One region of the Serratia sp. Ae19-1 genome, then DNA from elsewhere that is predicted to be linked to it. Evidence: predicted binding sites of a transcription regulator. Region 1 holds the regulator's gene; the other holds the start of a gene.
What was found. The regulator CRP, encoded in region 1, controls carbon source genes, mostly activating them, when cyclic AMP is high. The targets are predictions, from matches to a motif close to ATGTGANNNNNNTCACAT.
Positions count from the first base shown of each region.

Region 1 (6,397 bases):
TTTCATAGGCGGCGGTGGCCACTTTCCACGCCAGCCACAGCAGGTACAGGCTGCCGAGGATTTTCAGGATCAGGTGCAGCGACGGATAGACCAGGATCAGGCTGCCGACGCCGAAGGCCACCAACAGCAAAATGCTTTGCATGCCGAGCATGATGCCGATCATCAGCCCCAGCGATCGCATAAAGCCAAAGTTCGCGCCGGAGGTAGTCAGCAGCAGGTTATTGGGGCCAGGCGTGATGGCGGCCACCCACAGGAAGCCCAGCATCGACAGGAATAAACTCGGTTCCATGGCACGGGTGCTCCTCACCCAAGGCGCTTTTTTGCAGTATCATTGTTAGTTATTGGTATTGAAGCTAACAGTGCGTCTGGGATCTCACAATAGTCGCCAACAACATTTTTACTCAGCCTATGCATGACGTCTTTCGCCCCCTGACCGGGGCCAGTAATCCGCACCTGCAAACGCTGTTGCCGCGGCTGGTGCGCCGCCGCGTGTTATTGAAACCGCATTGGCAACGGCTGGAATTGCCCGACGGCGATTTCGTCGATCTCGCCTGGAGCGAGGATCCGGCGCAGGCGCGCGACAAACCGCGCGCAGTGCTGTTTCATGGCCTGGAAGGCAGCTTCTACAGCCCCTACGCGCACGGCCTGCTCAACGCCTGGCGCGAGCGCGGCTGGCTCGGCGTGGTGATGCACTTTCGCGGCTGCAGCGGCGTGCCCAACCGCAAGCAGCGCATCTACCACTCCGGTGAAACCGAAGACGCGCGCTTCTTCCTGCGCTGGCTGCGCGACAGCTACGGCGAGGTGCCGACCGCGGCGGTAGGCGTTTCGCTCGGCGGCAACATGCTGGCCTGCTATCTGGCGCAGCAAGGCGCCGACAGCCTGCTGCAGGCGGCGGTGGTGGTCTCGGCACCGCTGATGCTGGAGCCCTGCGCCTATCGCATGGAGCAAGGCTTCTCTCGCGTTTATCAGCGCTACCTGCTGGGGCAGTTGAAACAAAACGCCACCCGTAAGTTGTTGCACTACCCGGACACCCTGCCGCTCAAGCTGTCACAGCTTAACGGCCTGCGGCGCATCCGCGAATTCGACGACGCCATCACCTCGCGCATTCACGGCTTCAGCGACGCTATCGACTATTATCGCCGCTGCAGCGCCCTGCCGCTGTTGCCGGCTGTCCAGACGCCGCTGCTGATCATCCATGCGAAGGACGATCCCTTCATGACCCATGAGGTGATCCCCGACGTCGCCGGCCTGCCGCGCAATATCGAATACCAGTTGACCGAGTACGGCGGCCACGTCGGCTTCGTCGGCGGCACGCTGAAAAAACCGCACATGTGGCTGGAGCATCGCATTCCGGCCTGGCTTTCCCCTTATCTGGACATCCCGACGTGATCATTCCCTGGCAAGAGCTGACAACCGATACCCTGAATAGCCTGATCGAATCCTTTGTACTGCGCGAAGGCACCGATTATGGCGAGCACGAGCGCTCGCTGGAGCAGAAGGTGGAGGACGTGCGCCGCCAGCTGAAAAACGGCGACGTGGTGCTGGTGTGGTCGGAACTGCACGAGAGCGTCAACATCATGCCGCGCGGCCAGTTCCGCGCCGGGCAGGAAGAAATTTAGTGGCGCTCGGTTCTATGACTGACGGAAAAAATCAGGTAACAATGGGGCATTGCAAACCAGCGCGCACCATTTTTTCCTGACATAGAGAGCGTCAACAAGAGCCACAATAATCCCCTGACGCCGGCGCATTCAACACGGAGTGACAACCACCATGTCTGCCAAACATCCCGTTATCGCGGTGACCGGTTCCAGCGGCGCCGGCACCACCACCACCAGCGTGGCGTTCCGCAAAATCTTCCAGCAGCTCAACATTCGCGCCGCCGAGCTGGAGGGCGACAGTTTCCACCGCTATACCCGGCCGGAGATGGACGCGGCGATCCGCAAGGCGCGCGATCTGGGCAGACACATCAGCTATTTCGGCCCCGAGGCCAACGACTTCGGCCTGCTGCAGCAAAGCTTTATCGACTACGGCAAGAACGGCACCGGCCGTTCGCGCAAGTACCTGCACACCTACGACGAAGCGGTGCCATACAATCAGGTGCCGGGCACCTTCACCCCGTGGGAGCCGCTGCCGGCGCCGACCGACGTGCTGTTCTACGAGGGGCTGCACGGCGGCGTGGTCACCGAGCACCATGACGTGGCCAAACATGTCGATCTGCTGGTCGGCGTGGTGCCGATCGTCAACCTGGAATGGATCCAGAAGCTGATCCGCGATACCGGCGAGCGCGGCCACTCCCGCGAAGCGGTAATGGATTCGGTGGTGCGTTCGATGGAAGACTACATCAACTACATCACGCCGCAGTTCTCGCGCACCCACATCAACTTCCAGCGCGTGCCGACGGTGGACACCTCCAACCCGTTCGCCGCCAAGGCCATTCCGTCACTGGATGAAAGCTTCGTGGTGATCCACTTCCGCGGGCTGGATCAGATAGACTTCCCCTATTTGCTGGCGATGCTGCAAGGATCGTTTATTTCGCACATCAATACGCTGGTGGTGCCGGGCGGCAAGATGGGGTTGGCGATGGAGCTGATCATGGCGCCGCTGGTGCAGCGGCTGCTGGAAGGCAAGAAGATCGAATAAGCGCGTTGAGCGCGGCGGCTGGCCGCGCTCCGTCTCGATTACGCCGGCTGGCGGATCTCGAAGCTGTGGGTCACCGTAGCGGCTTTGTTGAGCATCAGCGCCACCGAGCAGTATTTCTCCGCCGACAGGTTCACCGCACGCTCTACGATCTTGTCGGTCAGATCCTGACCGGTGACGATGAAGTGCAGGTTGATATGGGTGAACAGCCGCGGGGCTTCTTCGCGGCGCTCGGAGGTCAGCTTCACCTCGCAATCGCGCACGTCATTGCGCCCTTTTTGCAGGATGGACACCACGTCGATCGCGCTGCAGCCGCCTACCGACATCAGCACCATCTCCATCGGGCTGGGCGCTTTATCGCCGGCGTTGCCGTCCATCAGTACCTGATGGCCGGAGGCCGATTCACCCAAAAACGTTAACCCTTCCACCCATTTAACTCTTGCCTGCATTCTGGTCACTCCGGTTGATTTCTTAAAATCAGAGTACGCTTTCGCATAGAAACAGGCAACGTAACCTGATGCTAATCATGCTGAAGCGAGACAACACGAGACACCCGCCTTACTCTGTGCTACAAACAGAGCCGCAATAAATCTTTCCGGGACACTGCATTTCAGGGAAACGCCCAGAGAAAGGCTCCTTTACCGGTATGTTAACAGAATGTAGCTTGCAGCGCTTACGGCAAGTTAATATGCTAGAGCGACAGCGTATTTTTATGACACGCCTCAAAACTTGCCGGTAGCCCTCGCTCATAACAGCGGCTACAGGCGGGTTTTACAGGGAACTCTGACCCCTGTGACACAAGGCAGCGATAACAACAGAGGATAACAGCGAATGGTTCTCGGCAAACCGCAAACAGACCCTACTCTCGAATGGTTCCTGTCTCATTGCCATATCCACAAATATCCATCGAAGAGTACGCTGATTCACCAAGGTGAAAAGGCCGAAACGCTTTACTACATCGTGAAAGGCTCCGTCGCGGTGCTGATCAAGGATGAAGAAGGTAAAGAGATGATCTTGTCCTACCTCAACCAGGGGGATTTCATCGGCGAGCTCGGATTGTTCGAAGAGGGCCAGGAGCGCAGCGCCTGGGTTCGCGCGAAAACCGCCTGTGAAGTGGCCGAAATTTCCTACAAGAAATTCCGCCAGCTGATCCAGGTGAACCCGGACATCCTGATGCGTCTGTCCGCCCAAATGGCGAGCCGCCTGCAGGTCACTTCCGAAAAAGTGGGCAACCTCGCCTTCCTGGACGTTACCGGCCGCATCGCGCAAACCTTGCTGAATCTGGCGAAGCAACCCGACGCCATGACTCACCCGGACGGCATGCAGATCAAAATCACCCGTCAGGAAATCGGCCAGATCGTCGGCTGCTCGCGCGAAACCGTTGGCCGTATTCTGAAAATGCTGGAAGACCAAAATCTGATTTCCGCCCACGGCAAAACCATTGTCGTCTACGGCACCCGTTAATCCCTGAAAAAACGGCGCAATCTGCGCCGTTTTTTATCTGCTCGCTGCCATGTGGCGTCGTCTGATCTACCACCCGGAAGTCAATTACGCACTGCGACAAACGCTGGTGTTGTGCTTGCCGGTGCTGTTCGGCCTGCTGATCGGCCAACTGCAGCTCGGCCTGATGTTCTCTCTGGTGCCCGCCTGCTGCAATATCGCCGGTCTCGACACGCCGCATAAGCGCTTCTTTAAACGGCTGATCGTCGGCGGTGCGCTGTTCGCCCTCAGCAGCCTGCTGCTGCAACAGGCCCTGCTGTGGCATCTGCCGCTGCCGGCACTGATGCTGGGTCTGGCGCTGTTGCTCGGCGTCACTGGCGAAATCAGCCCGCTGCACGCCCGGCTGTTGCCGGCGGCGCTGGTGGCCGCCATCTTCGCTCTCAGCATGGCCGGCACGGTACCAATCTGGCAGGCGCCGTTGTTGTACGTCATCGGCACCGCCTGGTACGGCTTATTCACCTGGTTCTGGTTCAAACTGTGGAAAGAGCAGCCAATGCGCGAGACGTTGAGCCAGCTTTATCTGGAACTGGCGGACTACTTCGAAGCCAAGTATTCGCTGCTGACCCAACACACCGACCCGCAAACCGCGCTGCCGCCGCTGCTGGTGCGCCAGCAAAAGGTGATGGATCTGATCAGCCTACTGTACCAACAGCTTAATTTCCTGCCGCACGCCAACAACCTCGATCAAAAGCGCCTGCAGCGCGCCTTTCAGGTGGCGATGGACCTGCAGGAGCACATCACCGTCAGCCTGCATCTGCCGGAAGAAGTGCAGAAGCTGATGGAGCAGAGCCAGGCCGAAGCAATCATTCGCCGCAACGCCCAGGTGATCGCCGGCCGGCTGCGCGTGGTGGCGCACGATATTCTCTACCATCAACATTCGAAGCGCTTTTCCATGACGCACGAGCTGGCAGCGCTGGAAAAAATGGCGGCGCAGCATCCCGACAACCCGGTCGGCCAGTTTTGCTACTACCATTTCAGCCGCATCGCCCGCCTGCTGCGCACCCAGCACCCGCTGTACCGCCGCGATTTGATGCCCAGCCAGCACCGCCTGCCGTTTTGGCCGGCGTTGGCCAGCTACCTGTCGTTCAAATCCACCGCCCTGCGCAATGCCGCGCGGCTGGGGGTAACGCTGGCGGTCGGCAGCAGCCTGGGGGCGGTATTCAACCTGCCGAAGCCTTACTGGATCCTGCTCACCATCATGCTGGTGAGTCAAAACGGCTATAACGCCACCCGGGTGCGCATTCAGCACCGTGCGCTGGGCACGATCGCCGGCCTGTTGCTGGCGGCGGGTCTGCTGCAGCTGCAGTTACCGGAAGGGGAAACGCTGAGCATCATGCTGGTGATCACCCTGCTGGCCTACCTGGTTTCGCGCAAGAACTACGGGCTGTCGGTGATCGGCTTTACGGTCACGGCGGTTTACACCCTGCAGCTGCTGGCGCTGAACGGCTCGCATTTTCTGGTGCCGCGCCTGATCGATACGCTGATCGGCTGCGTGCTGGCGTTCGGCGGCACCATTTGGCTGTGGCCGCAGTGGCAAAGCGGGCTGCTGCGCAAAAATGCCCATCAGGCGCTGGAGAACGATCAGGCCGCGCTGCGGCTGATGCTGAAGCAACCCGAGCCGGACGCCGCCTCGCTGGCCTACGCCCGCATGCAGGTCAACCAGGCGCACAATGCGCTGTTCACCGCGCTCAATCAGGCGATGCAGGAACCGGGATTCGCCTCGAACTATCTGGCTGACATGCGGCTGTGGGTCACTCACAGCCAGTTCATCGTCGAGCACCTGAACGCCATGACCATTCTGGCGCGCGAGCACTACATGCTGACGCCGAAGCTGGCGGAAGAGTATCTGCAAACCTGTGAAATCGCGCTGCAAAGCTGCCAGCAGCGGCTGGAATACGATGGCCCGAGCAGCGACAACAGCGGCATCATGCAGCCGCCGGACCTGCATCCGGACATGCCCGTCACCGAGATGGAGCGCCATCTGCGGCGCATCCTGTCGCACCTGAGCGTGATGCATACCATTTCGTCGCTGGCCTGGCGCCAGCGCCCGCACCACGGCATCTGGCTCAAACGCAAACTGCGCGATCAATAAGGGCGCGGCATGCCGCGCCCCGTTAATCGCCGCACGGGCTTCAGGCGTTGATCACGTCCTGCACCGCCAGCTCGAACAGCGCCATGCCGGCTTCGATATCCTGCAGCTCCACCACCAGCGACGGCGCAAAACGAATCACGTTCGGCCCGGCGTTGAGGATCATCAGCC
Region 1 is NZ_JBCHWD010000002.1:951,290-957,686, reverse strand. Features, by position in the region: gene AAIE04_RS09790 (LysE family translocator) at 1-289, opposite strand, end outside; gene AAIE04_RS09785 (hydrolase) at 409-1,389, shown strand; gene AAIE04_RS09780 (YheU family protein) at 1,386-1,619, shown strand; gene AAIE04_RS09775 (phosphoribulokinase) at 1,771-2,640, shown strand; gene AAIE04_RS09770 (OsmC family protein) at 2,679-3,086, opposite strand; gene crp (cAMP-activated global transcriptional regulator CRP) at 3,469-4,101, shown strand; gene AAIE04_RS09760 (YccS/YhfK family putative transporter) at 4,151-6,229, shown strand; gene argD (bifunctional acetylornithine/succinyldiaminopimelate transaminase) at 6,270-6,397, opposite strand, start outside.

Region 2 (6,397 bases), on a different contig from region 1:
AGAGGTATTCACTTGCGTATTTCGTTGTCAGGTCGCGGCTAAAAGCCACGTCCGAAAGCAATCAGTCGAGTGTCAACGATGCGGGAATGATAAGGAGACAGGAAGGAGAAAGGCTCCGCCAACCGGGGATGGTTAGCGGAGCGGCGTCAGCGGCGTCAGCGGCGTCAGGCGGCGGTTATTTCTGCTCGGCCTGGCTTACGGTGTCTTCCGCTTTCCAGATGCGGTATTTCACTTCCGCGTCTTTCGGCGCATACACCACGATCGGCAGGCGGCTGTTGTAGCGCTGCATCGCGGCGTCGCCCAGGTTAGCGGCGATGAATTTCTTGGTCTTGGTGTTATCCGGGCAGGCCATCATGGTCGAGGCCGGCTCGGAAAGCTTCTCCAGCACCAGGTAGTCGTAGCCCCAGCCAGACAATGTTTTGGTCTCCAGGGTGCCGCCAATCATATGGCGGTTGCAGTCCACTTCCAGCGTCTTGCCGATCAGCAGCTCGACCTTATAGTTCTCTTCGTGCTCTTGCTTCGGCAGGTAGATCACCTGGCGGTTCATGCCTTTCTCGGCTTTCGGGTAAGGCGCGACCTTTTCCAGCGGCTGTTTGCTGATATCCGCGTCATCGCCAGAGGTAGCCGCCATGGCGCTGGCGGAAACGGCCATCAGCAGGCCGGAAAATACAACGGATGCCTTGTTCATGTTTATCCCTACACTTTTTGTCAAATAATCCGCCTATAAACTAATACACTACCGCCAAGCTCGCCACAGGTTTAATCTTCTTTACAATAGGCGATAAATAGTGACAATCGCCTGGTATCGTCGATTATCTGGAGCAATGGTTCAGTGTGTCTTCAGTTGGGCGATATAGGCCTTCACCACCTGATAGACGTAATCCTGGCACGCCAGCCCGGTTTGCGGATCGTATTTGCCCTGATTGGTGATGTTGTTGGACAACACGCGAATGCCGACGAACGGCACCTTGAACTCGGCGGCAATCTGCGCAGCGGAGGCGGTCTCCATCTCTTCGACCGACGTCCGGTAGCTGTCGTGGAAATAGCGAATGCGATCCAGCTCGCTGTTCCACACGTCGGCCGAACCGATCACCCCTTCCACTACTTTGCCCTGTCGGTAATCGCTCTTAACGCTTTGCGCAATCGCCAGCAGTTTGGGGTCGGCGGGAAACTGACGCAGGCTGTGCGCCTTTTGGTCCTCACCGGCGCTGCCCTTGGAAGCCAACAGATCCATCGGCTGCCACTTCCGCGAGTCGCTGCCTTCCCCCAACGCCTTGACCGGCGTTTTGAACGCCCCAAGATTGACCGAATATTTGCCCAGCACGATGTCATACACCTTAAGGGCCGGATCGTGACCGCCGGCAGTGCCCTGGTTGATGATCGCCACCGGATGGAACTGCGTGGCGGCAATCGCCGTGGCCGCCGCCGCATTGGACATGCCCTTCAGGGTCTCCGACACCACCACCGGGTAGCCGTCTACGGTGCCGTGCCAAAAGCGCCAGCCGCCGATCTGCTCCTCACGCGGGTTCTCCAGCCGCTGGGCGAAACGTTCCGCTTCCACTGGCATTGCGCCCTGCACCACGATTGGCCCGGTGGCCGCAGGTTGGCCAAAGCTCAGCGGAGAAAAGGCCGCACCGGCAGCCGCCAACAGTAAGACACGCGCTTTATTCTTCATCACCACACTCTCATCCCGAAAAAGCAAACGATTACCTTAGCCGAAGGCGGTAGCGTCGGATAGGGTTTTCTTACCGGCGGACTAAGGTTTTCTTAAGACAGAATTATTACAGTGGCGTCATTCAATCCTGTCACCGAGCCTGCGCGTGAATCCAGAATCGTCATTAAATCAATCCTCAACGGCACCGCAAATTAAGACAACCGCCCTTTACTCCCTGCCGACATCCTTTTACCGTTGGCAGGCTTTTGGCCTGCTGCTCAGCGGCCTGGTGTTCCTGTGGCTCTCCCGCAACGAACAGCTGGACTGGGCGATCAGCAACTATTGGTTCGATGCCGCCAGCGGGCATTTCCCGTGGCAAAACAATTATTGGCTGGATCTGATCAACCACCGTCTGTTGAAGCAGATTGTGATTGTTGGGGCGGTGCTGACGCTGTTTTGGGGTATCTATCGCCGCAGCGCGCGCCTGATCGTGACCATGCTGCTTATCGGCATCGGTCCTCTGGTGGTGGGTATTCTCAAGGCCACCAGCGCGCACTCCTGCCCGTGGGATCTGATCGAATACGGCGGTAAGGCGATGTCCTTCCCGCTGTTTGGCGCGCAGCCAGCGCTGCCAGGCCCCGGCCGCTGTTTCCCCGGTGGGCACGCCTCGAGCGGTTTCGCGATCATGGCGTTGTTTTTCCTGTTTTATCCGCAACGTCCGCGCCTGGCATGGTGGTGCTGGTGCGGCGGCATTGCGCTCGGCATGTTGATGGGCTTTGGCCAGATCATGCGCGGCGCACATTTTCTTACCCATAACCTGTGGGCAGGTTGGTGGGTTTGGTTAAGCCAGTTGGCTATTTATTGGACGGTTAGCGGCTATTGGCGCCGCAAGACGAGGTAACGGTTATGGAACAGTTGAACCATTTTCTTTTCGCCTGGATCAATGCGACCCCGGCGTCTCCTGAATGGATGATCGATTTCGCCACCTTTTTGGCGCGCGACCTGATCATCATCGTGCCGCTGCTGATCGTCGGCCTGTGGCTGTGGGGGCCGCAAAGCCAGCTGGTATCGCAACGCCAGGTGGTGGCGAAAACCACTATCGCGCTGCTGTTCGCCATGCTCGCCGCCGCCACCATCGGTGCGCTGCTGCCGCATGAGCGTCCGTTCGTCGCCGGCGTCGGCTATACCTTCCTGCCGCACGCACCGGACAGCTCGTTCCCGAGCGATCACGGCACCGCCATCTTTACCTTTGCGCTGGCGTTCCTGTTCTGGCACCGCGTCTGGTCCGGCGTGCTGCTGATGATCGTCGCCGCCGGCATCGCCTGGTCGCGCGTTTACCTCGGCGTGCACTGGCCGCTGGATATGGTCGGCGGTTTCCTGCTCGGCATGGTCGGCTGCTTGTTTGCCCAACTGGTGTGGAATCTGTTCGGCGATGTCATCGCCGACAAGCTGTCGCGCCTGTATCGTTTCCTGTTCGCCTTCGCCATTCGCCGCGGCTGGGTAAAAGAGTAATCGCACAACATGACAGGGGTATTACTGCCCCTGTCTCTTTCACACCACGCCGGTGGTCACGCAGAACGCCCGCGTTTTTCCCGCTCCCAGCATCACCCCCGCCTCTCCTTCCGGCGCATTCGGGCGACAGTTCGCCGGCTGGATAAAGGAGAGCAACTGCCGGTTGCCCTGAACGGCGATGCGTCGAAGACCATAGTTGAATTGCCCGGTGGCGAAGCGCGTCACATAGCGCCGGCCTTGCGGCGCCAGCATGAAGAACTCGGCCTGATCCACGTAGCGCGACAGATCGTCGGAGCACAGCAGCTCCCGCCCGAGCGCATCGCCCAACAGAGCCGGCGTCGGCAGATTCTGGCGGAACACCGCATCGGGAATGCAATCGTAATTGAGACGGCACACATACTGCAGCGGCTGCGGCCGATCGGCCAGGTTGGTGACCTGCATCTCAATGGTGAACTGCGCACTCTGCGCCGCTAAACGCAACGCCGGGCTAATGCGCCAGCATGCGCCCGGCCGCTCCCCCTCGCCGCGCAGCGTCAGCTCGTCGCCCGCCAGCTGCAGCCACACGCGTTGCATCTGGAGCGGCGCACCGTCCTGATGAGGCCAGGCGGGGCAGAACGCGGCGGTATCATCGCGTTTTCTTCCACCGCCCCGCACGCTGCGCCGGCCCGACTTCAGCGAGTAGCCGTCAAACTCGGCGTCCCAGATCGCAAGGGCTTGATAGGGCAAGACCGTCAGCGCGCCACGGCGATTCGCCAATGTCAGCGTCGGCCCACGAGCAGTACAGCGTTGCGCGCTCACCGCGAAGTCCGCATTGCGGAACAGTTCCTGCCGCTGTGTTCCGAAAGCTTCAGGAGCCAGATCGATATTGATCTTCATCTTTTTTCCCTCAACGTTTCGCCCGCTCAGACCGCGAGCACACCTGAAATGTTATTTTAATAACAAATGACTCGCCTTTAAGTTATACGTATAACAGCCTGATAGCGACGATCGGGTCGACATTTTTGAAACATCGCTAGGTTTATCGACATCGGAATGTTATTATTTTCACATATTTCATCCAGCTTACTGTCTTAACCTCACTAAGGAATCGCGATGACCACCGAAAACATCGATTACGCCAGCTACGTTGACCACACTCTGCTGGCAATGGACGCTACCGAACTGCAGATCGCCAAACTGTGCGAAGAAGCACAGCAGCACAACTTCTATGCGGTGTGCGTCAACTCCGGCTACGTACCGCTGGCGGCCCAGCTGCTGCAGGAAAGCACCGTGAAAGTTTGCTCGGTGATCGGTTTCCCGCTGGGTGCCGGCCTGACCGTCGCCAAAGCCTTTGAAGCCAAAGCGGCGATCGCCGCCGGCGCACAAGAGATCGACATGGTGATCAACGTCGGCTGGCTGAAGAGCGGCCTGCTGGACGAAGTGAAAGCCGACATCGCCGCCGTGCGCGAGGTTTGCGCGGCGATCCCGTTGAAGGTAATATTGGAGACTTGCCTGCTCAGCGATGCGCAGATCGTCCAGGTTTGTGAAATGTGTCGCGAACTCGATGTGGCCTTCGTTAAAACCTCCACCGGCTTCAGCACCGGCGGCGCTCGGGAAGAGCACGTCAAACTGATGCGCGAGACTGTGGGCAGCGAAATGGGCGTGAAAGCCTCCGGCGCCGTGCGCGATCGCGCTACCGCCGAGAAGATGATCAAAGCCGGCGCCACGCGTATCGGCACCAGCTCCGGCGTCGCCATCGTCTCCGGCGCTCAGGCGGCGGCAGGCAGCTACTGATCGTCGGCGCGCCTTGGCGGGCGCAGCCTATACCATTCGATGCGGGACAATACGGGCGGCTGACGCGGCCCGATATTGGCCCGCATTGTTGTGTTCAACGCCGGAAACGGCGGCACGCCTTTTACCTCTACAACCTGTGGGAAGACGGATCTATGGAAACGCGGCGCGAAGAACGTATCAACCGGCTAGTTCAGGCGTTAAAACGCGCTGACAAGATCCACCTGAAAGAAGCCGCCGTGCTGCTGGGGGTCTCGGAGATGACCATTCGCCGCGATCTGAGCGCCGAGCCGGCCGCAGTGGTGCTGCTGGGCGGTTACGTGGTGGCCGATCCGCGCAGCAACGGCGTAACCAACTACTTCGTTTCCGATCAAAAAGCCAAACAGGTGACGGAAAAGCGACGCATCGGCCTGCTGGCGGCGCCGCTGATCAATGAAAACGACACGGTGTTTTTCGACTGCGGCACCACCACCCCGGCGATCATCGACGCCATTGCCGACGAACTGACTTTCACCGCCGTGTGCCATTCGCTGAACACCTTCCTGGCGCTGCAGGACAAACCGAACTGCAAGGTGATCCTGTGCGGCGGCGAGTTCAAACCGAACAACTACATCTTTTCCAGCGTCGGCGGTCGCAACGAGTTCGATCACATCTGCCCGAACATCGCCTTTATCTCCGCTGCTGGCCTCAGCCTGCAGCACGGCGCCACCTGCTTTAACTTCGACGAACTGGAGATGAAACATCGCGCCATGGCGATGGCGCAGCAAAAGATCCTGGTGGCGGATCACAGCAAGTTCGGCAAAACCAAACCGGCCTGCATCGGCCCATTGACGCAGTTCGATCGGGTGATCACCGATCGCCAACCGGACGCCGACTTCATGGCGTTCTTCAACGATAACGCCATCGCTGCCCGCTATTAACACGCCTTCAGCGCCGCCAATGCCGGCGGCGCACCGCTGAAACACGCCTTTTCCCCGCCCGAAAATGAACAAATAATGCGCAATCGATTCGCATTTTTCGCTTATCCGCACGCAACATCAGGTTAATAAAATGCAACAGGTCACCCGAGTGATTATTTTCTGGCAGGCTAAACCCGCCGTCGGCTGGGTGAATTAACGACTATTTATGGCTTTTATATGATAAATAACGCCAAAGGCCGGATTGTTTAATTAAACAGCGGTTTAAGCGATTGCAGCAAATATCGCCAATAGCTGTTAGTTATCTGTTATTTATATGATGAATGGTTACGCATTTTTATCCGCTAACCACGTAAGTAATTTCCCTTCGTTATTAGCGGTGTTTTTTAAATAAAAACATTTAAAAACAAAAATATAGACAATATTTTACTTAAAAACACAATGTGATCTACATCACTAAAACTGCTTAATCCGGGTTTTTCGCTAGATCCAAAACCACGCATAAAATATATTGCTCGGCTTGCTGCTGAGCACAGCGCTTTAT
Region 2 is NZ_JBCHWD010000001.1:822,640-829,036, reverse strand. Features, by position in the region: gene eco (serine protease inhibitor ecotin) at 176-688, opposite strand; gene AAIE04_RS04030 (5'-methylthioadenosine/S-adenosylhomocysteine nucleosidase) at 830-1,675, opposite strand; gene AAIE04_RS04025 (phosphatase PAP2 family protein) at 1,821-2,555, shown strand; gene ybjG (undecaprenyl-diphosphate phosphatase) at 2,561-3,166, shown strand; gene AAIE04_RS04015 (aldose epimerase family protein) at 3,206-4,042, opposite strand; gene deoC (deoxyribose-phosphate aldolase) at 4,259-4,939, shown strand; gene deoR (DNA-binding transcriptional repressor DeoR) at 5,092-5,856, shown strand.
Region 2: the regulator CRP is predicted to act here: its motif matches at 4,199-4,216, upstream of deoC (deoxyribose-phosphate aldolase).